Regions from separate parts of the Propionispora vibrioides genome, predicted to be linked through region 1. Evidence: predicted binding sites of a transcription regulator. Region 1 holds the regulator's gene; each other region holds the start of a gene.
What was found. The regulator HrcA, encoded in region 1, represses chaperone genes, less so after heat shock. The targets are predictions, from matches to a motif close to TGTTAGCACTCNNNNNNNNNGAGTGCTAACA.
Positions count from the first base shown of each region.

Region 1 (9,917 bases):
ATCAGTACGCCGCAGGCGGCTCAGATGATGGGCAAGGTTGAAGGCGAATATGTTACGGTGGAAGCGCAGGGATTGCGTTATAAAAACACATTGTTACAGGAAAAGGTTATGCAAATGCTGGCTAAAGAACTTGCTGCGTTGCTGCCGTTGTCGCAAAACGCCACAGTGCTGGTGGTTGGTTTGGGAAACTGGCAAATTACACCGGATGCCCTGGGCCCACGGGCGGTAGAAAAGATTGTTGTCACGCGGCATTTGCAGGATATGCTATCACCTGAGCTGAAAGGCGGCGTCCGTTCCGTCTGTGCGATTGCGCCGGGCGTATTGGGGGTTACCGGCATGGAAACGGCGGAAATTGTTCACGGCATCGTTAGCCGGATCAAACCGGATGCGGTTATTGCGATTGATGCGCTGGCCGCTGCTGCCAGCCACCGGGTGGTTACCACGGTGCAGCTTTCCAATACGGGTATTCATCCCGGTTCAGGCGTAGGTAATAAGCGGTTTGGCTTAACCCAAGAGTCCCTGCAGGTGCCGGTTATCGCCATTGGTGTGCCGACCGTTGTTCATGCCTCCACCATAGCCATGGATACCATTAATGCCATGCAGGAACAGGCGGCCTTTGCCAGATATTTAAAGAGTATGGAGCGGCTTTCCGAGGCCGACCGTCACACCATCGTAAAGCAGGTATTGCCTAATTCCCTGGGCGACCTTATGGTTACGCCGAAGGAAGTGGACCGTCAGATTGCCGATATCTCTGCGGTAGTGGCCGGAGGAATTAATCAGGCCATGCATCCAAATATTGATTACGCCAATATTCACCGTTACTTGCATTAACTGCCATTATTAAGAATCGGTTGATGTAATAAACCTGTCGCTTTGGTGAGAGATTTTTTCATCTGGCAAGAAAATAAGAATGCAGGAATAGTTGGGTTGCTCAAGGATTTGCTGACGCAGCCAGGTGAAAAAGAGATTCGTAAGGACGCGCATTGTGAATTAAATTTAGTGGTTTCTTAAGTCATATTGAATAGCTGCCGGACATATATATAGGACGTGCTGATAGTTAAGGCTATACGGCACTCTTGTAATGATTGATGACAACCATAGAAAAACCAGGTAACTTCCAGGTGATCCCTACCTAAGTTGCCGGTAGGAGGCAATGATGTTATCAAGGCGGCAGCGGCATCGTACGACGAATAAGCGGCAAATGAAGAAGTCCTATTTTTGGGTCGGCGCAGTTATTTTGCTATTGTGTACGTTGGCAGTAGTACAGGCTTTCAGCCAGGATACGGCTGTGCCTGTAGCAGTAAACAAATTCTACCCTATCGAGCAGGAGACATTTACCGCCTGGCCGCAATGGCAGGAGATCTTGTTTTACGGTGTGCCGGGACTGGAATTGGCGGCAAAGCAACAGAACGGAACAAGTCAGTTTACCCCGGCTAGCCTATTATCCAACTTTTTCATGATGTTAACGTCTGTTGATTTACGCGATATGCGCTCGGTGATCAATTCGGAAATACCTGTCGTGGCAAGCATCAAAAGTTCAAAACCGATGACTGGCGGGGAGCGAGTGGCGCTCTTTTCCAAGGCCGCAGGGAAGACAGAACTGGATAAAAGCAAGCCTTTAGTGGGTATCTATCATACTCACACGGCGGAGTCTTATATCCCCACCTCGGGGGTGGACCATAAGCCGGGCGGACAGACCGGCGATATCATCCAGGTAGGACAGGCATTAGTCAAGCAAATGGAAAAATACAATATTGCCGCCGTCCAAAGCACCACTATTCATGATTATCCCAGTTTTATGAAAGCCTATGGACCTTCGGAAATTACGGCAAAAAAAATGCTGGAGGATAATCCGTCCATACAAATGATTTTTGATATACACCGGGACGCGCAAAAACGGGAATACACAACAGCCATGATCAACGGACAGCCGGCTGCCCGGATTATGATCCTGGTGGCGCAGGGGCAACCGGGTCTGGAGCAGCCCCATTGGCAGGAAAATCACGCTTTTGCCAAACTGATTGATGCTAAGCTGAACCAGCATTACCCCGGATTATCGCGGGGGATCCAGTTAGTCGAGTGGCGCTATAATCAGCATCTCCATCCTCACGCCTTGTTGTTGGAGGTTGGCTGTCAGGAGAACAGTGTGGAAGAGGCTGCACGCAGTATGGAAATGCTGGGTGATGTGCTGGCCGAGATTATTGCGGAAAATAAATTTCAGTAAAATGAGCAATTAGCTTGAGGTGATAACTTGAACGATACTCGTCTGGCGGAAACAACAGTTGTTTTGCGAGGACTGCTGGTATTGGTGCTGTTGATCGTTGCTGGTGTCAATGCGGCGGAGCTGCAGATGAATGGGCTCACCCGGCGCCATGAAACCGTGCAGGCGTTTAATGTCAGGCAGCAGGACCAGGGTTATTACGCTTTTTATTTATTTGGCTCTTCGTATCTGGTTCAATCCGATTACCCGCTGGCCGTGCTCAGCAACACCGATACAGAGATCGTTGTTACGGCCGGGACACGACAATGGGAAATTCCCATCCGTTTATGTATCGATGCGGCACCGGAGTTTGCCCTGCTTGATTTATGGTCCAGGCAGTTTAGCGAGGAAGCGGTGCGCACCAAGGTTCAATTGCACGCATATGTACAGGCGGCAAGCCAGACCTTATTTGAGCTGATCAGGAAGCAAAGGTAACACTTGCGGTATGAAGGCGGCAGATGATATAATTTTAAAAGTATTTACATCAGAGGAGAGGCGCCTTCATGAATTCAGCTAATATTAGAAATTTCTCGATAATTGCCCATATTGATCATGGAAAGTCAACTTTGGCTGACCGGATTTTAGAATATACCGGTGCGCTTTCTGCCCGTGAAATGGAAGACCAGGTATTAGACCAAATGGAACTGGAACGGGAACGGGGCATCACTATTAAAGCGCAGGCGGTGAGGCTGTCGTATACGGCCAAAAATGGTGAAACCTATATGCTCAACTTGATCGACACCCCGGGGCATGTCGATTTTACTTATGAAGTATCCCGCAGCCTGGCTGCCTGCGAGGGAGCGTTGCTTGTAATTGACGCGGCGCAGGGGATTGAGGCTCAGACGTTGGCTAACGTCTATCTGGCCTTGGACCACAATCTGGAAATTGTTCCTGTTATTAATAAGATTGACTTGCCCAGCGCCGAACCGGAACGGGTCAAACAGGAAGTGGAGGATGTAATTGGTCTGGATGCTTCGGAGGCTGTACTGGCAAGTGCCAAAACCGGTATTGGCATTGAAGAAGTGCTGGAGGCGATCGTGGCGAAGATCCCTGCCCCGAAGGGCGATAGGGAAGCCCCTTTGAGCGCGCTTATTTTTGACTCTCATTTTGATCCGTATAAGGGAGTCATCGCCTATGTCCGGGTGATGGATGGTACGGTTAAGCCGGGCATGAAGATCAAAATGATGGCGACGGACAAAAGCTTTGAAGTCACCGAAGTGGGAATTTTCCGGCCCTTTCTTGCCAATGTGGATGTGCTGGAACCCGGACAGGTGGGCTTTGTTGCCGCCAGTATTAAAAATGTTAAGGATGCCCGGGTCGGGGATACGGTTACAGAGGCGGAGCGTCCGGTAAAGTCACCCCTGCCAGGCTATCGGAAAATCACACCCATGGTATATTGCGGCTTATATCCGGTGGACAGTGCCGATTACGACAATTTACGGGATGCGTTGGAAAAACTTCAGCTAAATGATGCGGCGCTGGTATTTGAGCCGGAAACCTCCATTGCCTTGGGCTTTGGTTTTCGTTGCGGTTTCTTAGGTCTCTTGCATATGGATGTGATTCAGGAACGGTTGGAACGGGAATATAATTTGACCTTAATCACTACAGCACCCAGCGTTATTTTCCGAGTGACCAAAACGGACGGTGAAGTTTATGAAATAGACAATCCGTCGCATTTGCCCACCCCCCAGGAGATTGATCATATTGACGAGCCTTATGTTAAGGCAACAGTGATTGTTCCCAATGATCACGTGGGTGCGGTCATGGAGCTTTCACAGGAAAAACGCGGCGAGTTTAAAGATATGAAATATTTGGACGTTGCCCGTGTGATGCTGACTTATCATTTGCCGCTCAGCGAAATTATTTATGATTATTTTGACCGCTTGAAATCTTCTACCAGAGGCTATGCTTCGCTGGATTACGAACTGATCGGCTATCAGACCTCCCAGTTGGTCAAACTGGATATCCTGTTGAACGGTGAGCCGGTGGACGCCCTGTCGATCATCGTGCACCGGGACAAGGCGGCTTACCGCGGCAGACAACTGGCGGAAAAGTTAAAAGAAATCATTCCGAAGCAAATGTTTGAAATCCCGATTCAAGCGGCTATCGGCAACAAAGTGATTGCCCGGGAAACCGTCCGGGCCATGCGAAAAGATGTGCTGGCGAAATGCTATGGCGGGGATATTTCGCGTAAACGAAAACTGCTGGAAAAGCAAAAGGAAGGCAAAAAACGCATGAAACAGGTAGGCAGTGTGGAAGTTCCCCAGGAAGCCTTTATGGCAATTCTTAAGATGGACTAGCGCCGATGAAACTGGGCATTTACGTTCATATACCTTTCTGCCGCCAGAAATGTTTGTATTGTGATTTTCCGTCCTTTACCACTGATAGTCAGCTATATTCCACTTATATTACCGCTTTGTGCCGGGAAGCCACTGGCCGGAGCGGTATTTTCTCCCATGCCGTGGTTGATACCGTTTTTATCGGCGGCGGCACGCCAACCCTGTTGTCGCAGGACCTGCTAAACCAGATTCTTAGCTGCTTAAGGGAAAACTATCGACTGAGCGACGAAGTGGAAATTACGATAGAAGCCAATCCGGGGACGGTGGACAGGGCTAAGCTGCAGACCTTGCAGGCACAGGGTGTCAACCGGATCAGTTTTGGCGTACAGACTTTTGCGGAGCGCTTATTGCCTCAAATCGGCAGGATTCATTCAGCGGCAGAGGCAGCTCGGGCCGTAGAACTGGCACAGGCTGCGGGATTTGACAATATCAATGTTGATCTGATGTACGGCTTGCCGGAACAGACAGTGCAGGATTTACAGGAAAGCATCGACCGTGCTATCGGTATGGGCGTCCGGCATCTTTCGGTATATGGGTTGAAAATCGAAGAGGGGACGCCCTTTGCTTCGCTACATGAGCAGGGGCGGCTCGCTTTGCCCGAGGAAGAGATCGAAGAGGCCATGTATGAGCTGGCTGTGCATTATTTACCGGCTCGAGGCTTTAGACGGTATGAAATATCCAATTATGCCCCGGCGGGCTGGGAATGCCGTCACAATTTAAAATACTGGCATTACCAGCCTTATCTGGGATTAGGCCTGGCGGCCCATTCTTTTTTTGACGGTCAGAGGCTGGCGAATACCGTTGACCTGCAGCGATATATCGACTTCTTTTCCGGTACTGGTGGAGAAAAGCAGGAATTTCCTGTAGCGGTTGTGGAAAAACTGGATAGAGAGACGGCCATGGCTGAATTTGCCTTTTTAGCGCTGCGAACCAGTAACGGCGTACATATCCTTGAGTTTAATACTTGCTTTGCGGCAGATTTCTTTAGTCAATATAATAAGGTTATCACTGCGCTCCGCCGGCAGGAACTGATCGAGGTAACAGAAAAAAACGTACGCCTGACAGAACTGGGGATGAAGTACGGAAATGTGGTTTTTGGCGCTTTTTTACCGGATACTTAGTAGGGGCTTGTTTGTAAATTATCCGAAACGCTCTGACGGTGTTTTTGTGCCGTACTTCGTTACCATGTTTTGAAGTAGGGGCCACTATTCCTGTAACATGTTGTCTTATTTGGCGCAAAAATCACGCACCTAAGATCATTTCGTTAATTTACAAACAAACCCCAGTTGCTATCTTGACAGTTGGCGTAAGGAGTGGTATTTTTTTAATAGATATTAGCACTCTATGAGACTGAGTGCTAACAATGGGGGTGGAGTTATGTTAGATGAGCGTAAACGTAAAATTTTGCAGGCAATCATTGATGATTATATTTCCACCGCTGAACCTATTGGCTCACGAACAATTGCTCGCAAATATGGCTTGGGAATAAGTCCGGCCACTATCCGGAATGAAATGGCCGATCTTGAGCTATTAGGCTACATTGAACAGCCCCATACCTCAGCAGGGCGAATCCCATCGGCTAAGGGATACCGCTTTTATGTAGATTGTTTAATTGAACCGCAGACCATATCGGAACGTGAGATTAGTTTGATTGATAACTGGTATCATGCTAAGGTGCAGCGTATTGAAGAAGTATTTCAGGAAACGGCGAAGATTCTTTCCCGGATGACCCGAAATATTTCCATGGTATTGGCGCCGCAGCTTTCGCAATATGTCTTTAAATATATTCAGTTTCTGCCGCTGGACGAACGTCGCGTGATTTTGGTGGTAGTAACCGATACCGGCTTTGTGGAAAACAAGATTATGAATACGCCGCCGGGAACCTCATTAAAGGATTTGCAAAGAATTGCCGAAGGCATTAACAGTCGTCTGGCAGGATTGCCTTTTGACCGGATTCAGACTTCACTGCTGACTCAAATCAAACAGGAGCTTTTGCCGAGCGAAGAATTTTTGGATACGGCTTTGCTTATGATCAAACAAGCACTCTTTGCCGAGAAAAATGAAAAGGTGTATCTGGGTGGCACTACGCAAATGCTGAATCAGCCGGAGTTTCGTAACCTTGACAAAATCAAAGGTCTGTTGACCATGCTGGAAGAAGAGCGTTTGCTCTGCGATATCTTGCAAAAGAAAGAAGACGACGGTGTTATCATTACTATTGGTCAGGAAAATAAGTATACCGGAATGCAGGATTGCAGTGTTGTGCAGGCCACTTATCGCCTGGACGGTCAGATTGTCGGTACCGTGGCTGTCTTAGGACCGACACGGATGGAATATCGAAAGATTATCAGCATTCTTGATTTTATGCACAGCCATTTAGGTGAAATATTGAAGAAATACAAGGTGTAATTTGTATGATACTGGTCTGTCGTAGACCAGTATGATGGCGGCTGTTCCGCCATATACATAGGAGGACGAACGATGAATGTAAAGCAGGCCGGGAGTGGTTCAGACGTTGATGAACGGTTGACCGCCCTGGTAACTAACTCCAACGCCGTCCGGGCTGTTACGGCGGCTGTCGAGGGAACCATAGGTCCCAAGGGGCTGGATACCATGCTGGTGGACCGGGCAGGCGGTGTGATCATTACCAATGACGGTGTCACCATTTTGGATAAAATGGATGTTAATCATCCGGCGGCTAAAATGCTGATTAATATTGCCAAGGCTCAGCAGGAAGAAGTGGGCGATGGAACGACAACGGCTACGCTGATTGCCGGCGCTTTGGTGGCCGAAGGAGTAAATCAGGTCCTGCGGGGTGTGCCTGTAGCCCGGATTATTGAGGGAATCCGATTTGGCGTCCAATATGCGGTTGAACAATTGGCGCAGCGAAGCTTACCGATAGAAAAACTGGAACAGCCGATTTTGCATAATATTGCCATGGTTGCCGGCCGCGAATACGAAGATATTGCGCGACTGGTAGTTCAGGCGGCCCGTTTAATCGGTTCGCCCAAGCTACAGGATAAACATTTTAGACTGTCGGAAATTATTACGGCAAAGGTTGGAGCCGACAATGAAGTGTTTATGGGGGTTGTCATTGACAAAGAACGGATGAATAAAGAAATGCCGCAAGCCATGGACAATGCGAGAATCCTGATTATTGATGATGCCCTTGAACCGGAAAATATCGGTGACGAGGCTTTGGGGACCGAGGCGGGATTTAGGCGGTACCTTGATTTGCAGAATGAATTTCGTGCCAATATATTAAAAATTGTCGAGCAAAATATTAATGTAGTTCTAGTTGATCGTGGTGTTCACGCCGATGCTGAAGAAATACTGACCGACGCAGGGGTTTTGGTGGTGCAGCGGATTGCGGCAAAAGAACTGCGTCGGGCGGCCGATCATACCGGAGCTAAAATGATTAAGCGGACCGGTTTGAAAAAAGAAGCGGGTGAGCTTGTTAAATATATTGGATATGCCGAGAAGGTTTATGAAGATGAAAAACTGGAGCAGCTACGCGTTGTTGGCGGCCAGGGGAAACCGATGGCAACAATTTTGGTCGGCGCATCAACCCAGGAGGTTGCGGGAGAAAGGGAGCGAATTGCCAAGGATGCGGCCTCCAGTGTGCAGGCGGCAATAATCGGTGGGTATGTTCCCGGCGGTGGTGCGATTGAAGTGGCTGTAGCCCGCGCTGTGGAACAGGCGCGTACCCGGGTCAAGGGGATGGCTGTTTATGGTGTGGATTGTGTAGTAAATGCACTGAAGCACCCACTGGCCCAAATTGTGGAGAATGCCGGCTATAATCCACTGGAAAAGGTGGAGGAAGTAGTGGCCGCGCAGGCCGGAACCAGCCAGAACTGCCTGGCTGTTGATTGTGAAACAGGCCTGATTGCCGATATGCTGTCATTAGGTGTTGTAGACCCCGTGCCCGTAAAGATTCATGCCGTTAAGGCGGCCGGTGAAGTGGCTATAGCTATTTTGCGGATTGATACCATTATCAAGAAGCGGGAGGATAACGCCGCCTCTAAAGATCAGGGACCATCCGATTTTTGAGTAGGCTACTATATAGGTGAGGTGAAATCATACATGTCGGAAAATAAGGAAGCCAATAGCTGCGAGCAGGAACTGGTTTTGGATGCAGAAGAAAAGGAAGCTGCCGTTGACGGTGCTGAAGCTGCCGGGGCTGGCGCAGCCAGTGAAACGGAAGTGGAGCGCCTTTTGGCTCTGGTGGAAGAAAAGAATCAATTGGTCAATGAACAAATCGATCGTTTTAAACGTTTGCAGGCGGATTTTGAAAATTTTAAGCGCCGAACCCGTCAGGAGAAAGAGGAATTATCCAATATTGTTGCCCAGAATATACTGGTAGAGATTCTACCGGTCATCGATAACTTCGAGCGGGCCCTGCAAAGTGCTGCCGCGCAGGATGCGGCAAGCGTACTGGCTGGTGTTCAAATGATTTACCGTCAGTTTGCCGGTGTAATGGATAAAGTTGGATTGACTGCTATTGAGGCGGTTGGCAAGCCATTCGACCCGCAGCAGCATGAAGCAGTTATGCGGGTAGAAGATCCGGAGCAGCCGGACGGGACAATTGCCGAGGAATTGCAAAAAGGTTACAGCGTCCGGGGCAAAGTGATTCGTCCCAGCATGGTAAAAGTGGTAAGCAATTAAAAATTTTTACATACAAAACTTAGGAGGTATTTGCAATGGGAAAAGTTATTGGAATAGACCTTGGTACTACAAACTCAGTGGTTGCCGTGATGGAAGGCGGCGAACCGGTGGTTATCGCTAATGCGGAAGGCAGCCGGATTACTCCCTCGGTTGTCGGCTTTTCGAAAACCGGAGAGCGTTTGGTCGGTCAGTTGGCAAAACGTCAGGCCGTATCCAACCCTGATCGCACGATTAGCTCCATTAAACGCCACATGGGAACGGCGCATAAAGTCCGTATTGACGATAAAGATTATACTCCCCAGGAAATCTCGGCCATGGTGCTGCAAAAACTTAAAGGGGATGCCGAGGCGTATCTGGGAGAAACGGTAACGCAGGCTGTTATTACCGTGCCGGCTTATTTTAGCGACAGCCAGCGCCAGGCTACGAAAGATGCCGGAACCATTGCCGGTTTGGAAGTGCTCCGGATTATCAACGAACCGACGGCGGCGGCATTAGCTTATGGGCTAGACAAAGGCGAAGATCACACGATTTTGGTATTCGACTTGGGCGGCGGTACTTTTGACGTGTCCATACTCGAATTAGGCGACGGTGTGTTTGAGGTAAAGGCTACTAACGGTAATAACCGTTTAGGCGGCGATGACTTTGATGAACGAATC
Region 1 covers NZ_FODY01000001.1:205,423-215,339, reverse strand. The annotation lists gene gpr (GPR endopeptidase) at 1-831, shown strand, start outside; gene spoIIP (stage II sporulation protein P) at 1,154-2,224, shown strand; gene BMW43_RS01135 (hypothetical protein) at 2,252-2,695, shown strand; gene lepA (translation elongation factor 4) at 2,764-4,560, shown strand; gene hemW (radical SAM family heme chaperone HemW) at 4,566-5,720, shown strand; gene hrcA (heat-inducible transcriptional repressor HrcA) at 5,977-7,005, shown strand; gene BMW43_RS01115 (TCP-1/cpn60 chaperonin family protein) at 7,078-8,646, shown strand; gene grpE (nucleotide exchange factor GrpE) at 8,680-9,261, shown strand; gene dnaK (molecular chaperone DnaK) at 9,297-9,917, shown strand, end outside.

Region 2 (9,917 bases), on a different contig from region 1:
CACAGCCGTATTAACAATACCACTATTGGCAGCAGGCTGTGTACCCGGCAAAGCAGCCAACGACAGATATTGTCCGTAAGCTTCTCTGATCAGCCCCTGGCGATAAAGTATCGCAGCAAACTGCTGGCGAAACGCCGCACAATCAGGATAGGCATGGATTATGGCTTGATACAGCTTCTTTCCGGCCTCATACCGCCCCATTGTAAAAAATGAATCGGCATCCCCGGTAATGCTCATGGCCTGTTCTGCAGCCATATTGATAAGTTCCTGATACAACGCCATCGCCTGTTTTTCCTTGGAGCCGGTCAACATATACGAATAAGCCAGGCTGTGCCTATCGCTGGGCAAGCTTTCCCCCTGCTCCAGAATACTGCAATAAATACTTATGGCCTGTTTGGGCAGATTGAGTCGTAAATAAGAGTCCGCCAACGCGCGCCGCCCATAGGCAGGAATCTCCCGGTAATTGGGCCATAATTGCTCCCCTGCTTTAACCGCGGTTTGATAATCACCGTACAAAAATAATGCCAGCACGTAGTCACATTGCATCTGAACAGTCGCACTTTTATCACGGATTGCAGGCCGCAGCAGTACAATAGCCTGCCGGTATGCATCATGTCTAATAAATTGAGCCGCCATCCCGCCACGCAACGCCAGCAACGAAGCTTTTAATGCCGGATCGCTTTGTCCGTCAACAAAAGCTACGGCAGTTTCTATTAGCTTAGCCGCTCCGTCTGCATCACCGCGTGCCAGTAATATATTAGCTTTGCCACTGTAAGCCGCTAAATTGTCAGGTTGTTCTTCCAGCAAGGTCGAATAAATACGCTCCGCTTCGTCAAAACGCTCCATATGTACCAGACTTTCCGCTTCCCATAAGCGGGCTTTCTTATTTCCCGACATGGCCGATTGATGATATAACTGCCAGGCGTCGTTAAAGCGTCCGGTCTTAAAATATGCCTGGGCCACATTGATTCTCACATAATCAGGCATGGCCGGGAATGTTTTTATTCGTTCTTCATACAACTGAATCGCTTTTGTATATTCTCCGGCCCAGGCTGCAACGACGGCATAATCGGATACAATATCCTCTTCTGCCTCACGGTCAGCCGCCAAATTTTCCAGTATCGCCAACGCCGGCCGATACTCCCCGTCCCTTGCCAAGGTAACCGCATATTCCCGTGCTGCTTCCCGGTTCTTATATGACATTTCAGCTGATTGCCCAAGTGTGGCTGGTGACGGTTCCTCTTTTGCCCTAACAGGTGTGTAGCACACCGCACTTCCTAAAAAAAACACTAAAGTAAGTAATGCCAATACTCGCTTGATCCTCATGTACACTCCCCTAACAATAGCTTTTATCTTTCGCTTTCACGATCGAAGTGCGTCTTTTCCATCCCTCCCACCTATCACCGGCAAAATGCACTGTCAAAAACAAAAAAACAGCCGAGTTACAAAGTTCTTAGCACTTTGCAACTCGGCTGTCATAACAAAAATGTTTTAGACCCTGAGCTTTGCGTCCCCGCCTTTCGACAAGTTTGCCCGCTATATATACCATTACCAATATGTAACAAACAGGTTAAGCACCTAGATGAACCCATTTATTCAAAATAAATACATTAGTTATTCTATCAATTGTTTCGATTTACGTCAACAGGATTTTTATTCTTCCAGTGACAAACATTTACTGCAACAGACAAAAACAGCCGAATTACAAAGTTCTCGTACTTTGCAACCCGGCTGCCATAACAAAAATGTTTTAGACCCTTAGCTTTGCGTCCCTGTCTTTCGACAGGTTTGCCCGATTCCGCTCGCTCCAGCCAACAATTGGCGGCCGGACGCTATCCGTTTAGACTACACAAATATAGTAAACATTTTATCATTTGTTCAAGCTGTAGTCAATATAGCTTGATTCATCAACGGCAAACTACTGAATCCTTTGTGCGGCTTTAATCAAAATAACCCCCAGCGTTCCAATGACTACCGCCTCGCCGATAAAGACAGAACCAAATACCGACCAATAGGGCATAGCAAACAGATAAGCCAAATAAGCGCCGACCACGACGGCATTAATGATCACCGGGAAGACATAGGCGGCCTTGCTGTCTTTAAAGCGCCGGGTCAGCCAGGCTGCCGCCAGTGTGGCCAGACTGCCAAAGACCACATCCATCACGCCGGCGCCGCCAATCATATTGGCCAGCAGGCAACCGACAAACAGCCCCCATACCGATTCGGCATATAAAATAGGCAGCACAGTAAGCGCCTCGGCAATCCGGAATTGGATGACCCCATAGGAGATGGGCTGAAATACCACGGAAAGCACTACATAAATGGCGGCGATCACAGCCGCCTTCATTAATTTTTTCTGATTCATCATAATCCTTCCTCATATAAATAGAATATTTCATTCCCCCTATTCGACCAATCCGATCATACTCCTTTTTTACAGGTTCCCCCAGACAGCAACGGGGCTGCTAACCCTCAAAATGTCCGCAATATCAACAACCACAAAAAAATTAGAATCTTGGTAATTGGTACAGCTATTTTAGTTAACAGGCAATAAAATTCCCATAAAAAAGTAAAAAGCCCCACAAAAACAATTGATTTACACCGCCAATCCGGTTATGATATAAACAAAGTTAGCACTCAAGAAGATTGAGTGCTAACAACTTGTTAAGACTGACGAAAAGGAGACTCGCACCATGACTCAAGAAACAAAACCTAAACAAACGCGGGAGTTTCAAGCCGAAACCAAACAACTGCTGGATTTAATGGTTCACTCTATTTATACCAACCGGGAAATCTTCTTGCGCGAACTTATTTCCAACGCATCGGATGCGATTGACAAAGTACGTTTTGAGTCTTTGACTAATTCGGCGCTGCTGGAAGGCAATTCGGACTTTGAAATTTTCTTAGTGCCTGATGAAACCACCCACACCCTGACAATCTCCGATAACGGTATGGGGATGACCTATGAGGAAGTCGTTGAAAATATTGGCACCATTGCCAAGTCCGGTACGAAAGCCTTTCTTGCCAAACTAAAAGAAAAAGAAACGTCCCCTGACCAGGAACTGATCGGCCAGTTCGGTGTTGGTTTTTATTCCGCCTTTATGGTCGCGGAAAAAGTAACCCTATTAACCCGTGCGCCCGGGGAGGCCAATGGAATCCGCTGGGAATCCACCGGCGACGGAACCTATACTATCGAAGAATGCGATAAGGAGCAACGAGGTACTACCATCATCCTCACCCTGAAGGAAGAATTCCGTACTGCCGAAGAAAACTTCTTACATACATACACCCTGCAATCACTGGTCAAGAAGTACTCTGATTATATCCGTTATCCGATCAAAATGAACGTTACCAAAGAGGAACAGCCCAAAGATGCCGACGGCAAACCGATTGAAGGTGCCGACGCTGTAAAAACAATAGAAGTCCGTACTTTAAATTCGATGACCCCGCTCTGGGCGAAAAACAAGAACGAAATCACCCGGGAAGAATACGATTCTTTCTATAAGGATTTGTTCCATGACTGGGAAAACCCGCTGGAGGTCATTCATTCCAAAGCGGAAGGCACCGTGGAATATACCAGCCTCTTATACCTGCCGGCCCGGGCCCCGTTCGACCTGTATGACCGGGATGCCACCGGCGGTATCCGGCTGTACTCCAAGCATATTTTCATTATGGAAAAATGCCAGGACCTGCTGCCGGAGTACCTGCGTTTTGTCCGCGGTCTGGTGGATTCGCCTGACTTCTCGCTCAATATCTCCCGGGAATTGCTGCAGCACAGTAAACAGCTAAAACTGATCGGTAAAAACCTGGAAAAAAGCGTACTGAAAACACTGGAGAACCTGTTGTCTAAGGATCGTCCCCAATACGAGTCCTTCTGGAAAGAATTTGGCCAGGCCCTGAAAATCGGCGTCTATTCCGACTATCAAAGCCGGGATAAGCTAAAAGGCCTGCTGCTCTTCCCTTCCTCCCATTCCGCCGACGGCCTTACCTCGCTTGACGAATATGTGGGACGGATGCCGGAAAAACAGAAAGTTATCTACTATGCCACCGGCAAAGACCGCTCCTCAGTGGAACGGCTGCCGCAAATGGAACTGCTGAAGGAAAAAGGAGTCGAAGTACTCTTTCTATTTGACCGGGTCGATGAATTCACCATTGACGCCTTACAGGAATTTAAAGAGAAGAAGTTCCAGTCAATCAGCCGCGGTGATCTGCAACTGGACGACTTGGAATCACCGGAAGCCAAGCAGGATGCCGAAAGCCTTTCCAAAGAAAATGAGCCGCTTCTGCAGGCCATTAAAGAAAAACTGTCCGGAAAAATTACCGATGTCAAGATCAGCAGCCGCCTAAAATCAAGCGCCGTCTGCCTGGTCAGTGACAACAACGGCATCAGCCTGTCGATGGAACAGATTCTGGCCGAAATGAATAAAGCCCCCTTCAAGGCCAGCCGCATTCTGGAGCTGAACCCCCATCACGAAGTATTCACCGCTTTGAAAAAAGTGTATGAAACCGATCCTACAGCCACGGCCTTCACCGACTACTGCGACCTGCTCTATACCCAGGCGCTGCTTATCGAAGGCATCCTGCCGGACGACCCCATCGGATTTGCCAATAAAGTGGCCAATTTAATGGCTCACAGTGGAAAATAAACAGCCTATAAAGCAGAAAACTCCCCTTCACGGGGGAGTTTTTGCTTTATAGCATTAATAGTTCGCCAGGCACACCAAAGCAATACCGTCTTGTCCGATTCAAACGGGATGTTTTTACGTGATGGGCTGCCAGACACATTTCGTTGCCCGCAGCACCTCCACACAGACAAGCTCCAGAGCCGCGCAAATGTCCGCTTCCCGGCGGGCGTCTTCCATCACCACATAGCAGTAATAGCTGAAATTAGTTGCCTGAACCCGCTTTACCCAAGTAACGGAAAAGCTTGTCCGGTTGGCAAGATGAATGCGCATAAGAATCTCCAGTTGATCAAAAGGCAATTCGGTGGTAATCAACAATTTCTTTACCGTTTCCCGCATACTATACTCCCGCAGCTTATTTTTAGATATGTTTCGCTACGATGAAGCCCTGTTCCTCTCGGAAGCCACCGATTTAATGAGCCGGCCGGCATAACGAGAAAATTTCTCGTCTGACAGGAAATTAAAGCCGCAGAAACAGTTTGGGCTATTTCAGGATTTTACCGAAACAGCCAGACATAAAAAAACGGCTAGAGGCACAATGCGAATAAGGCAGTGGGTACCTAGTGTCTTGGCAAAGTTATGAATTAGAATTATACAGTATAGATTTTTCTGCAATGCAAGGCGGAGGAGGCGCGCATATCGGCCATATGTAAGCCGACGACAACGCAGCAGTACGGAAAAAGATAGGCTGTATAGACTAAGATTTAACCTGGTCAAGACACTAGGTCTGCAGCAAATGCGGTTTCGGTTCACCGATAAAATAGCCTTGTACTTCATCCAATCCCATATCTTTAACCGTATGGTAGATGGTTTCACAGCAGACAAATTCCGCAATGACTTTGATATTCAGTTTGCGGGCAAGATAGACGATGCTTTCCACCACCGCCAGTACCGACGGATTGTCCGCAATCTCCTTTACCAGTGACCCGTCAACTTTGATATAATCGGCGCCCATCGTAAAAATATGGGCAAAATTGGAATAGCCGCTGCCAAAATCATCAATAGCAATCTTGGCATGATATCGTTTGACTGCAGTGATGAACCGCAGCAGTTCCTCGGGGTTTTCAAATTCCTCCGATTCGACAAATTCAAAAGTGACCCGGCCAGCCAATCCCGAACCGGCCAACAACCGAAGTATCCGCTGCGTTACCTTGCAGTCTGCAATATCGGCTGCGCTCAAATTAATCGAAAACTCAACATCCTTGTCCTGAAAATAGGCAAAGCATTTTTCCAAAATAACTTCTGTTAGCCGGGGATATATTTTAGTTTTTTTAATCACCGGCAGAAAACAGCCGGGAGAAATAATCTCTCCCTGCCGGGACAGCATGCGCACTAAGGCCTCATACTTGGTAACCCGGCCGGTGCAAAGGTCCAAAATCGGCTGATAATAAAGCAAAATGCGGTCCTCTTCAATGGCTTCCTGCACTTCCTGCACCCAGTATAAATTATGGTGATAACTGTCTTTTACCGGCAGGTCGTCACCATATACCTGGACCTTAAGGTGACGCTGGCGGGCATACCGAAGGGCCATTTGCGCCTTTTCCAGCGGACTTTCGGCAGTGAAGGACAGGCCAATGCTCACAAAAACAGGATGCAGTTGTCCATGGATTGAAAACTTGGTTTGTTCAATACAGTCATACATGTCCAGAATATTTCTTTTAAACAGGTTTGGCTCCACACTGTCAGCCAACAGGGCATATTCGTCACCGGACAGCCGGTATACCTCATAACCGCAACGGCCCGCTTCCTGCAGGATGCAGGCGGCTACATCGCGCAGCACCTTATCACCTGCCTGACAGCCGTAAAATTCATTAATAGCCCGGAAATTTTCAATATTGATAATCGCCACACAAGGTTTTTGCTTTACTTTAATATCTTCCAGAAACCGGAACCGGTTAGGCATGGCGGTCAGATGATCGGTATAAGCCATGGTCAGCAATTCGGCGTTCTTCTGCTGCAACGACTGGAGCAGCCGCTTATTTTCCAAAAAGGAAAACACCTGGCGGACGCTGATCAGCAGCAGGCAAATGAACAACCCGACAGCCACGCTGACAAACTCCTCCAGCTTTACCAGCAGCAGCAGGAACAGTCCGGCCACAACGCCATAGGAAAGGCAAAGCCACATGGTGTCGGGATTATATTCTAAGTTGCCTTCCTGCCCAATCGCATACTCGCCCTGCCGGAACGACACTGCCAAGGCAATCAGCAGATTGGCCATACCCCAGAGCATGTGATACCAGGTGCCGGCAGAATTAACCTCCATCAAAGAGCCGTATAAAAAAGCCGTATCGGCAATAAAGAAAAAAATAATACTCCCCAAAAAACAATGCAGCATAGGCCGGTTGAACCGTTTAAACTGAAGATAAAATCTGGCGATCCCGAACAGCAAGCCTAAATCCATAACAGGATATGCCAGAAAAAGCATATTAGTCAAGGCCTGTTCATTGGGAAAAGCAAAATACATCCGGATATAGTCCCAGCTTACCGCAAAAACAACAACCAGGAGCAACGTAATATCAAACAGCGCCTTAAAGCAAAAGCAGGCTCCCCGGCGCTGCCAAAGCAGGGAGACATAAGCTGCCAACGTCAAAAGTGAACTTGTCACATAAAATAAATTATCCCAGCTTTGAAGAGGAAAATCGATCTGTAACGCAATCCGGTAATACCCTCCCAGAAGAATACCACCGGCTGAACTGCTAATTCCCAGGAACAACAACAGCCAAAACAGCGAATCTTCCCTGACCTTCCGGTAGGTTTGAAATAAAAGCCCGCTTGTAACCGCCACACTGGCGAAAACCAAAGCACCGCAACCTGCCAGGCGCAGGCTTCCTGCTTCAGCCCAGCCAACGCTCCAAGCAAAAAACAAAACGATATAAGCAGCCATAAACAAGAAAACCCATCTTCCTCTGGCCTGCCCCATTTGTTGTAAGAAAAAAAACAGCTTGCCTTTGTTCACTTTCGCTCCTCCGTATTGCCACCACCTTAGAATTATGCACGACCTAATCCTCACAAAAACATAAAAGGCCAGGGGTCGCCTGGCCTACTAAACCGTTTTGATAGAAAACAGGCAACCTGGCAATCATAGATGCATACATCCTTAGACCCATGGCTTTGTGTCCTTACCTTTCGATAAGTTTACCCAATATTTTTTTAGATCCCTATAACATATTACATATTTTTACCAAACTCGTCAATAACTATCTGCTTTGTTAGTTATTCTCCAATTTTAGCAAGCCTGTTTTCAGTCATAAAAAAAAACGCCTTGCCAGGCGTTTTTTCACCGGTCGGACTCACGCAAGAGCTGGTCCAGCTCGTCCTGCGTGCAGGCTGCCGGCAACGGACCAAACTCGCGATTGCACTGTACGCATTTAAACACAACCAAGTCCACCGTCACAGCCTGTTTGACCAGTTCACTGTCACAATGGGGGCAGATGGCTTTCAACTGAGACATGGATTATCCCTCCTTGTATTTTCCTACACCAACAGCACTGTTTCCCGTTCCTGGTTATGGGGCAAACGATCGGCCAATTCCCGCTGTTTCGCATCATTAAACTTATCCACTGTGCTGAGATAACCGGTAATCCGGCGCGTTCTTTTGATCGGCGATTGCTCAAAAGACTGAATGACCACATCATTCCCTTCCAGGCAAAGAATAACACGGCCCAAAGTCTTGCCCGTCTTTTGCCAAATAGCCATTTCCTCAGCCACATAGGCCTGTACTTCTTTTTCCGGCAAAGCCTCAGGGTTTTCCACCAATACATTCCTGATTAGCATGACAATCCTCTCCATAAGATTACTTTTATTGATTGTTTCGCCTTAAACAGCCATTTTCCTGCAAAAAACACAAGATATAGTATTTATTTTTTTATCAGTTACAATATATCGCGAAAAAATCAGTTTCCCGTTTTCCCTGGCTGTCATGCCGGTTATATTCCAAGAAAGTTCCGATTTGCTATGTTAACGTAACCGAAAAAAACACAGCCGGCAAAGCCGGCCGTCTATACTATCTTTTTTCCATTATCAAACGGGCTGTTCCAAAATATAGCGCCGGATGGCATGAGCCACACCGTTCTCATCATTGGAGCGGGCGACAAATTTAGCTGCCTGTTTGGCGGCAGCCTCCCCGTTGGCCATCGCAATAGGCAAGCCGGCCAACTCGAACATACTGACATCATTGTAGTTATCACCAAAAACGGCAGTCTGTGCCAATTGTAGCCGTCCCTGCTGCGCCAAAAACCGCAGCGCTTCTCCCTTGGAGACACCACTGGCCATAACGTCCAGGGAACCTTTCATCGATTGCACAATATACAAATCTCCCTGCTTATTGTGAATGGTCGTAATCCGCTCCGCCAAGGCAGCATCGACATCCCAGACAAAAAATTTTATGATCCGATCGGGCAATTCCTCTGCCCGGGTAATTTCAATCATCGGCACCTGAAACTCCGGCTCTTTTTCCTGGTTGAACCGGAAATATAGCTGGGCCCGTTTGCTGCCGCGGTTATAATAAATATGCTCGTCCGAATACATAAGGGCGTCAACGCCGTTGTCCAAAAAATCAGCCGCCAAGGCCAGTACGGTTTCCCGGCGAATTTCCTTGCTGAACAACGTTTGTCTCGTTCCCACATGCCGGATAAGACCACCGTTGCAGCAAATTACCGGTCCGCCCAGGTTGAGCTTAGCCACCAGCTCTTTAATAAACAGCGGGCTTCGGCCGGTAGATAAAATAAGTTCGACCCCGGCCTCCTGCATTTGACGTACGGCCAGCATAGTTTCTTCCGTCAAATGATTCGCCGAGTTCATCAGCGTACCGTCCACATCGCAAACACACCATCGTATCCTCATCAAACTCCCCCGTTCTTATAAAACTGCTTTACTTACTAAGTTATTCGTAAAAAGATATTATCCTTCTTTTTCTGTCTGGTGACTCAGGTGGACAAGACCTCCTGAACCCTGCCAATATGCCCTGTTTCCAACCTGACTTTAATTCCCCGGGGATGCACCGGGCTATTGGTCAAAATATCCCTGACTATCCCTTCGGTCAACTCACCGGTCCGCTGATGCTGCTTCTGTACGATCCGCACCTTGCAACCCCGCCGGATATTCTTTCTTTCTGTCCCGTCCATACTCTGCCTCCTCTGCCAAGCGCCGCACACCTCTTTTCCGACGGTGTGCCGGTGTCACGCCACGCTATGAATAAGCTATTATATACTGTACAGGAATTTTTATCAAATGGCC
Region 2 covers NZ_FODY01000010.1:34,777-44,693, reverse strand. The annotation lists gene BMW43_RS09855 (tetratricopeptide repeat protein) at 1-1,203, opposite strand, end outside; cyclic di-GMP riboswitch class I at 1,460-1,544, opposite strand; cyclic di-GMP riboswitch class I at 1,719-1,803, opposite strand; gene BMW43_RS09850 (QueT transporter family protein) at 1,919-2,368, opposite strand; gene htpG (molecular chaperone HtpG) at 2,694-4,646, shown strand; gene BMW43_RS09840 (hypothetical protein) at 4,761-5,021, opposite strand; gene BMW43_RS09835 (bifunctional diguanylate cyclase/phosphodiesterase) at 5,404-7,638, opposite strand; cyclic di-GMP riboswitch class I at 7,746-7,832, opposite strand; gene BMW43_RS21125 (hypothetical protein) at 7,960-8,133, opposite strand; gene nrdD (anaerobic ribonucleoside-triphosphate reductase) at 8,157-8,456, opposite strand; gene BMW43_RS09825 (HAD family hydrolase) at 8,703-9,524, opposite strand; gene BMW43_RS09820 (YwbE family protein) at 9,608-9,805, opposite strand.
Region 2: a site for HrcA is predicted at 2,629-2,659, ahead of htpG (molecular chaperone HtpG). Genes of this name have one in related genera too.

Region 3 (9,917 bases), on a different contig from region 1:
GGAACGAACCACGATGGAACTTGTAACACTTTTGTTTTACCCGGTATATTTGCTTGTAACCTTTTCCTTCACTTTGATTTTTATTCCGAAAAAAGATTACAAAGAATATTTTATTTACGGTTTTCTATTTGGGGCACTTGGCGATGTGCTTATTGTAAGTCTGTTTCAGAACGTTCTTCAAATTATGTGGTTTAAGAATATGGGGCTGTTTGCCGCTTGGGACCAAAATTTTCTTTCTCCGGCGAGCTGGCTTACTACCGTCATGTTATTTCTTTACTTTTTTCCCCAGAAAAAAATTTTCCGTTATCCATATATTTTTACTTTTTCCTGCGCCAGCGTTGGCTATGGGCTTTTAGTAAGGAATGCAGATTTATTTGATTTCCGGCCTTGGCTTTACCCCTATGTTTCGTTTTTCGTATTTTTCCTTTGGTGGTTGTGTATCACCTGGATTTTCCTAAAAACAAGCTCTTTTTTCAATACCGAAAAAAAAGGGTAAGACATCCGTTGCCAAACCAACAGAGCCTCACGAAAGCTTTTCGCTTGCGTGAGGCTCTATCATAATGATCAATCCAACCATAAATAATAATATATTTCAATAATAGCGCGAGTCATAGCGCCTAGAATCAAGATAATTTGCCTTCCCGCCATACTCACGCTCCGCATTTCACACTCATCACCAATCCAGAAGTAATGATTATATTAATTGCAGTATAAATCTTAATTCTCATAGAAATATCGTATAAATATCGCATTTGTAAAATTTCGCAATAAATGTAATCACCGCCAGACCTAGGGAACCGCTGATTTATGAGCCTACTTCTACATTGTCCAAATTGGCAATCAAGGTTACAGACTCACTATAACAAGCCAACACATTATTACAAGAAAAAGAAGCCGCCCACAAATTAATCAATTCATGTATGAGAGCATCCGTTTGATGATTCTTTTCTATCATATCAAATCCCAATCTTCATTTTAAATTTCTGTTCTAATAGTATTGCCTTTTCCTTAGTTAGCAGAGCATCCTCTTTTATGCCTCTAAGCTTGACAATATATGTCCATCTTCCATACATCGCTATTCTGTGAATTTTACTAATTTGAATAATATAAGATTTATGACTGCGTATGAATTGGTTCTCTGGTAGTTTCGCTTCAATTTCCGAAAGCGTTTCTGTCGTATGGTATTTCCCCTGTTCAGTAATGATCGTGGTGGTTCGATCTTCACGCTGAATCAGTATAATATCATTAGGATGAACAATAGCAAGTCCTTCTTTATCCTTAATGAGGATTTCGCATCTTAGCTCTTTTTGAATAGGAGAGTATTCTTGTTCATTCGCCTGAATACGTTGCATCCTGTTAACTGTTTCTTTTAATCTCGCCATTTTAAAAGGCTTAACAAGATAGTCAAAAGCATATAGTTCAAATGCTTGTGGCATATATTTCTCAAATGCTGTTACAAAAACAATCATACATTTGGGGGTTATATCAATAATCCGCTTAGCTGCATCGAAACCGTTTTTTTTCCCCATTTCTACATCTAGAAAAACAGCATGTGGTCTATGAAGTGTAACCATTTCAACGGCTTGATCGGCATTCTCGGCTTCTCCTACTATAACCACATCTTTCATTGACTGCAGGGCCTTTTGCAGCAATATGCGCATGCCTTCCTGATCGTCAACAATTATGACATTAAACAAAACGGTGCCCCCTTTCTTTTTAGAACTTATAAGCTTTTTCATATCCTTCGTTCTATTTGATTTATATTTTTATTACACTACGTTTTATAATTAATTCAAATCACTGCAAGCATAAATCTTCACGTCTTAATTGCCGCTTTAAAGAGCTTTATGGTAAAGATCATCCCGTACTCAGCACTGGTAGCCCAAACATCCCCATAGTTTTTTAATGCTTTCTTAACAAGAAACAGACCAAGGCCATGTCCTTCTTGGTTTTTACTTGTTGTGCCTTCTCTAAACGCAGAAGCTATCTCTTCCTCATTTAAGCGCCTGCCAGTATTAGCTACCTCAAAAAAATAGCTGTGCATATCTTCAAAGATCCTTATCCAGACACATTTATCATCCGCCACCCTGGAAGTCGCTTCAAACGCATTATCAATTAAATTGCTTAAACAGCCGCATAGCTCCCACTCTTCCATCTCAATTTCAGAAAGGCTAGAACTTGCATTAACATAAAAGCGGATTCGTTTATGCTCTGCTTCATTGCTTTTAGTTTGTAGAAGAGCATTAATGGCAATCTTTTCTGTTTTGATATTATTATTTAACTGATTAATTTTACCGTAAATCTTATTGAGATAGTGGAATGCTTCCTCATACGCTTGGAGTTCAATCAAACCATATGTCACTTGCAGATGATTTAAAAAATCATGTCTTTGAGCTCTTAAATCATTATTTAGTAATTCAATATTTCGATAGGCTGTTATCTGCTGTTTATTTTGTCGCCATTTGCTAATCAAAAAGATATTTATGACTAACAGCAGCCCATTGACGCAAAGTATAAGAAACACTAAGCCAAATTCCATTATATTACCTCTTTACGTGTATAATTGATAATAGCATTTTTATCGTTAAGGGCCCCATCTACCAGAAATGAGGAAAGATTGTTTACAACTTGTTCTGGCTATAAACGCCACATCCATTTTGAATCAATTGTCCCGTTACCGCCATACCAGTTTTGCTTCATGGCTATTATCGCCCAGCCTTCTTTGAGTTTATCTTCTAAAGCGTATTTAACTCTGAAGAATTTATAGCTTAATTCTGCTTCTTTGTACTCCTGATTAATAGGACAGTTCGTTCTTTTCACCTGTTCAATATTAATAATATTTCCACCTAACAATCTAATCTTTTTTTCTATGATACTCATACGCTCATTGTAAACACTTCTAGAAGTTACTATAAGCATCCATGAGGAGATGATAACGCCACCTACAAGCGTTAAAAATAATGCTACTTGTAATTCCATTTTTAATACCCCCAAACCATATATATTATACTTTTATTAAACCACGCTTTATGATTAATTCAAGACACTTTGCCTCAAACATACACTTTAATGCTCTAATTGTCATTTTGTAGAAATAGTCTAGTGCCTCATCCGGCAAAGTCTGTAGCAGATCACCGGCCTTTTTACCGTCAGTCTTCGTTGTCGTCGGCTTACATATATCCGATATGCGCGCCTCCTCCGTCTTGCCTGACGGCAAAAATTCTCGACGCCATACTACATCTTCCTACCGGATGAGGCACTAGCTTGAAAGGGGTTCATGCAATAGCTGGCAGACTTAAGGCCAAGGAAATTTGGGAACGGCTTGGACGTTCTGATGACACAACCAGAAAAGTATATCTGCATGTCGCCAAAACAAAAGAAAGAGGCTCCTCAAGAGTTCACTGAACTCATGAGGAGCCTCTGATAAAACAAATTTTATGTGGTCAAGGCACCAATCTGAGCACCTGGCCCCTTAAACTCAAGGGGTCAAAGCACACCTTACATCATGCCGCCCATACCACCCATACCACCCATACCGCCCATAGCAGCGGCAGCGGCAGCACCGTTATCTTTTTCCGGTTTATCGGCAACCAAGGTTTCCGTAGTCAACACCATAGCAGCGATGCTGGCTGCGTTTTGCAACGCAGAACGGGTCACTTTGGCCGGGTCAACAATACCGGACTTAATCATATCAACATATTCCTCAGTCAACGCATTGAAGCCAATACCTTTACCGGCTTTTTTCACGCCTTCCACAACAACCGAGCCTTCCAAGCCGGCATTGTTAGCGATCTGACGGACAGGTTCTTCAATGGCGCGTTTCACCAGTTCCATACCGGTCTTTTCGTCGCCAATGAGGGTCAGGGAATCCAGTACAGCCTGAATATCAATGAATGTAGTACCGCCGCCTGCGACAATACCTTCTTCAACAGCAGCACGAGTAGCATTTAATGCATCTTCAATGCGCAGTTTCTTTTCTTTCAATTCTACTTCGGTAGCAGCACCTACTTGGATAACTGCTACACCGCCAGCTAATTTAGCCAGACGTTCCTGCAGTTTTTCTTTATCAAAATCGGAAGTGGTTTCTTCGATTTGTGCTTTAATTTGATTTACACGGGCTTTGATCTCGTCGGAGGAACCGGAACCGTTAACTACAGTGGTTTCTTCTTTCGAGATGCGGATCTGACGGGCCCGTCCGAGGTCGGTGATTTCCACGCTGTCCAGCTTACGGCCTAGCTCTTCGGTAATAACGCTGCCACCGGTCAGGATAGCAATGTCTTCCAGCATGGCCTTGCGGCGATCGCCAAAACCGGGGGCTTTAACAGCTACGGCTTTAAAGGTGCCACGAAGTTTATTTACTACCAGCGTAGCCAGTGCTTCACCTTCAATGTCTTCGGCAATAATGAGCAGTTCGCGGCCCTGTTGAACCACTTTTTCCAATACAGGCAGTAAATCAGCAATAGCAGTGATCTTACGGTCGGTGATTAAAATGTAAGGGTCATTCAGCACAGCTTCCATTTTATCGGCATCGGTGATCATGTAAGGAGAGATATAGCCGCGGTCAAACTGCATGCCTTCTACTACTTCCAGATCAGTGCCCATGGTCTTGGACTCTTCTACGGTAATAACACCGTCTTTACCTACTTTTTCCATAGCTTCGGCGATCAGTGTGCCGATTTCTTCATCGCCGGCGGAAATTGAAGCAACCTGAGCAATGGCATCTTTCGTTTCTACCTTTACGGCGCTTTTTCTAATTTCAGCTACGAGAGCTTCCACAGCTTTTTGGATACCTTTTTTCAGGATCATCGGATTAGCGCCTGCAGCTACGTTGCGCATGCCTTCACGAATCATAGCCTGTGCCAGCAAAGTAGCGGTTGTGGTTCCGTCACCGGCTACATCGTTGGTTTTTGTGGCAACTTCTTTAACAAGCTGAGCACCCATGTTTTCAAACGGATCTTCCAGTTCAATATCACGGGCAATGGTTACACCATCATTGGTGATAGTCGGTGCACCGAATTTTTTATCAAGAACAACATTACGGCCTTTCGGTCCTAAAGTTACTTTTACAGCATTAGCAAGCGCATTTACCCCTCTTTCGAGTGCGCGGCGTGCTTCTTCGTCAAATATAATTTGCTTTGCCATTATGTATTACCTCCCGTAATTGATTTTTATTATTCTACAACAGCGAGGATATCTCTTTCGCTGAGGATGAGATAATCCTGTCCATCAAATTTAACTTCTGTTCCGCCGTATTTAGCAAAAATGACTCTGTCGCCTTCTTTCACATCAAGCGCAACCCGTTGGCCGTTATCCAATACTTTACCGGTGCCAACAGCAATCACTTTACCTTCCTGCGGTTTTTCTTTGGCAGTGTCCGGCAATACAATGCCGCTTTTTGTTTTTTCTTCTTTTTCCACAACTTTAACAATTACTCTGTCGCCTAATGGCTTAATCATGAAAATGACCTCCCTTTATCGTGTTTGTCATTTATAATTTACTTGTTAGCACTCACTAAGGTTGAGTGCTAATTCCATAAATTATAATATATAATTTGCACAAAAAAATCAAGAGCTTTCTGGGGAAAAATCCACTTTTTTTACAACTTGGGTACAACTTTCCTGTTCTAGTACCTTGTCAGCCTTAAAACACCAGGAGAATGGTAAAGCTATTTTCACGACCCAAGACGAAAGAAGGAGGTATACCGGCAGTATGCTAACTGACGATAACGAAGGTGGCGAAAAATAGACCGCCAGTATTCACTGGATTAAGACTAACAGGATACTAGTATGGCCCCATCTGGAAAATTTATTCAAATTGCAAAAGAAACTCTCAGAGAGCCGGACCGGACTTCCCCGAGAGTTATATACTGACCGCTAAACCGGCAAACAATGCTCGCAAGGCGGCCTATGAGACAAAACCCAGCAGCAGCCTGCCGGGTTTACTACCTTTTCTTTGTAACGGACTCTACAATCGCCTCAGCCACTTCCCTTATAGATTTCCGTTTACTCATACTATACTGCTGAATACGGCGGTATGCTTCACTTTCATTCAAATTATAGGCATCCATCAGAATGCCCTTGGCCCGGTCTAAAATTTTACGGGTCTCCAGAGAGTTTTTAACGCCTTCCAGTTCCTGTTCCAATTCGGTAATTTCCCGGAACCGAGAGAGAGCAATTTCCATTGCCGGAAATAAATTTACCTCTTTGACCGGTTTGACCAGATAGGCCAATACACCTGAGTCTTTTGCCCTTTCCACTATTTCTTTCTGACTAAATGCAGTAAGCAGCAAAACCGGTGAAAGTTTTTCGTTGGAAATAACTTTTGCAGCCGCAATTCCATCCATCTCCGGCATTTTTATATCCATGATCACCAGATCGGGGCGCAGCTTTCTCACTAATTCCACCGCTTTCACCCCGTCGTTGGCTTCACCGATCACAGTATGTCCGGCTTCTTCCAGTATTTCTTTCAAATCCATGCGGATAATTGATTCATTGTCCGCTATCACGATACGCAAAGGTTGCATATGATTATTTCCCTCCTTCCACTTCGCGGGGTATGGTAATGCACGCATGAGTCCCATTATTGGCGTATAGCTGAAAACTGCCGCCAAGATCGTCTTCTATCAAGGTGCGCACAATCTGTAACCCCAGGCTGTTTGAATTTTGCGGGCTAAAGCCATCAGGCAGGCCAATACCATTATCATATATATCCACTTGATATGTTTTTTCCAACGTGGCAATATCCACACCTATCATGCCCTCGCGACGGCCGATAAAACCATGTTCAATGGAATTTTGGATTAATTCATTGATGACCAGAGCCAGACTGCTGGCTTTTTCTGAAGCCAAAATGACCGTATTCCCATTAAAAATTGTCTGCAAATTAAAATCTGGCTCCAGCATATTTTGAATCACCATATCCAAAATATTACGGGCGACTTCCGCCACATCAATAAATTCGGCATCCTGTTGCGATAAAAATTCATGCACGACAGAAATACTAAGAATGCGGTTGACACTTTCCCGCAGAGCTGCCTTAACCGGCTGCGATTTGGTACGGCGGGCTTGCAATCTAAGCAGACTGGCAATCGTTTGCAGATTGTTTTTAACCCGGTGATGGATTTCCTGAATAACAGCCGCTTTGATCAAAAGCTCTTTTTCTTTTTTCTTTATTTCTGTCACATTGGCGACAATAACAACCACCCGGGCAACCAGTCCGGCGTCACTGACAATCGGAATCACCCGTTGTACCAGCGTCATCCCGCCAGCTTCTACTTCAACCTCACTGGGTTCTTTGCTGCGAATTGCCTTTTGGACTAACCGCATATCCACATGGCGATCGTAAAAACGCCTTCCCACAATATGAGAGACACCTAAAACCTTAAAAATACTGGTAGCGGCCGAATTGGCAAAAATAATTTGTCCTTTTTCATCAATCACCAGGATACCGTCACTGGCTGAGAGCGGCCGGAACAGCTTGCGGTTAGACCTTTCCCGCAGAATTGCCTGCAACATATACGCACTTTCCACTAAAATGCCATGGCCTTCCGCCCGCACTTCATCAGAGCTGGCTTCAAAGCTGATGACCGCAATAATATCGTCATCGTTATCAAAGATCGGGTAAGTTCGCATTTCCATCCACATACCCAGCGCCCATTCACGCTGCCCGCAAATAGACTGACCGGAAACAAAGGTACGGGCAACCAGCGGTTCTTCGGCAATGTGGACGGTCGACCCCAGCAGGCTGGGCTTACGCTGAATAAAACTCGTATGAGGTTTTACCTGAGACAAAATGACAACAAAATTATTGTCACTCGCCTTAGCGTATACAGTGACCTGCGCATGAGCCAAATCTGCCATGAGTCCTATATTGGCAGTTATATTTTCTAACAATTCAATCTGCGTTGATTGCAGTGTAGTTATTTTTCTGCATATATCTCCTACTACACTCATGGCTATACAAGTACCTCCAAAAATGGTTCAAAGTATATCTATTCTACTTACCGGTTAAAAATTCCTTGTTTCCCAGGACAATTTACAACAACAAATCTCTAATTTTCATAAATATTTACTATATAAGTCCACCATAAGAAAACAATCAATGCAAACATGTTCCTTCTTCAAACGTCTAGGTGACCATAGGTGTATTTGCACAGCCCCTCCTGACGGATCTTTTTCCACCTGACGACGTCAGCAAACCCCTGAAATAGCCCCTCTATTCCTGCGGTTTTACTGCCTTGCCATATAGCACCAGGCCGACAGGCTCATTACTTCAGCGGTTCCCCAGTTTTAAAGCAGGCCGGGCGTTTAGGTGCAAATCCGCCAGATCACCCTGTAAGTAGTGGTAATAAGCACGACAGGCAATCATAGCGGCGTTATCCGTACAAAGAATGGGGTCGGGATAATATAATGCCAGTCCTGCAGCTCCGCAGGCTTCCTGAAGAGCGGTTTTGAGGGCGCTGTTAGCGGCTACGCCGCCGGCTACAACAACTTGGTTTACCTGGCACTGCCGGACGGCATGCATGGTTTTATCAACCAGTACATCGACAACAGCCGCCTGAAAGCTGGCCGCCAAATCGGCCTGCGGTATCCGTTCTCCTCTCTGTTCGGCGTTATGAATGTAATTAATAACCGCTGATTTCAAACCACTGAAGCTAAACTCGAAATTTTTCTGGCCCGTAAGGGCCCGGGGAAAGGCAATGGCCGCCGGGTTTCCCTGCTGAGCCAGCCTGTCGATGTGAGGACCACCCGGATAAGGCAGTTTAAGCACCCGGGCAATCTTGTCAAAGGCTTCCCCTGCCGCATCATCCCTGGTTTGTCCCAATAGTTCGAAGGAATGATAGTCTTTGACCTGGATTAAGGAAGTATGTCCGCCAGATACTACCAGGGCGATAAATGGTGGCTGCAAGGCAGTGTGAGATAAAAAATTGGCAAAGATATGTCCTTCCAGATGGTTTACGCCAACCAGCGGCAAATCTGCCGCAAAGGCAAGCGCCTTAGCCACGGAAACACCGACCAGTAGGGCACCAACCAGCCCTGGTCCATAGGTTACCCCGATGGCTGAAATGTCGGTTAAGCCGACTCCGGCTACAGACAACGCCTCGTCAACCACCGCCATTACATTCTCAATGTGTTTGCGGGAAGCGATTTCCGGCACAACACCGCCAAATTTTTGGTGCACCGGAATCTGCGAAGAAATAATATTTGATAATACGACCCGCCCGTCGGCAACAACAGCCGCTGATGTTTCATCACAGCTCGTTTCCAATGCCAGAGTAAGGCATCGTTGTCGTATAGTGTCACCCATATCCTGTAATCCTCCGTATTGCTATTAATTTCATGGTATCGTTCGACCGAATTTATGCCACATTAGAATCAGGCGACAATCATGCGATACAAAATCACGCCTAAAAAGGAGAGAAAGCCACTATGGCACGTTCGAGAAAACCTGTGAATCCGTCTGCAGAAAACGCTTTAGATCAGATGAAATTAGAGGTTGCGTCAGAGTTAGGAATTGCCGAACGAGTTCGCTCCCAGGGTTGGAACACAATGACTTCCGCTGATTGCGGCCGGGTAGGCGGTCACATGGTTCGCAAAATGATTGAACAATATGAATCCAAGCTGTAGTAATGTATCGGGCGGCCCTGGCCGCCCCTACATTTTTTATAGCTCAAACCCGGTAACACTCTGATTACCATCGGCATATTCTACTGTGAACAATCACCCTTTGACCACGAAAGTGGTCTTTTTTTCCATTTTCCATACATCTTATAACTTATCGCACCACATAATAATGGCATCTTCCTTGGTGTCGGTATAATAATGTTTCCGCACTCCCGCACGGCTAAATCCCAGTTTTTCATAAAGCTTTTGTGCCGCGTAATTGGAAGGCCGGACTTCCAGGGTCATTCTGGCGGC
Region 3 covers NZ_FODY01000006.1:119,361-129,277, forward strand. The annotation lists gene BMW43_RS21335 (hypothetical protein) at 200-496, shown strand; gene BMW43_RS07180 (LytR/AlgR family response regulator transcription factor) at 957-1,697, opposite strand; gene BMW43_RS07185 (sensor histidine kinase) at 1,817-2,539, opposite strand; gene BMW43_RS07190 (hypothetical protein) at 2,638-2,979, opposite strand; gene groL (chaperonin GroEL) at 3,499-5,142, opposite strand; gene groES (co-chaperone GroES) at 5,172-5,456, opposite strand; gene BMW43_RS07210 (ANTAR domain-containing response regulator) at 5,942-6,523, opposite strand; gene BMW43_RS07215 (sensor histidine kinase) at 6,528-7,952, opposite strand; gene tsaD (tRNA (adenosine(37)-N6)-threonylcarbamoyltransferase complex transferase subunit TsaD) at 8,272-9,306, opposite strand; gene BMW43_RS07225 (alpha/beta-type small acid-soluble spore protein) at 9,429-9,626, shown strand; gene rimI (ribosomal protein S18-alanine N-acetyltransferase) at 9,768-9,917, opposite strand, start outside.
Region 3: a site for HrcA is predicted at 5,500-5,530, ahead of groES (co-chaperone GroES). Genes of this name have one in related genera too.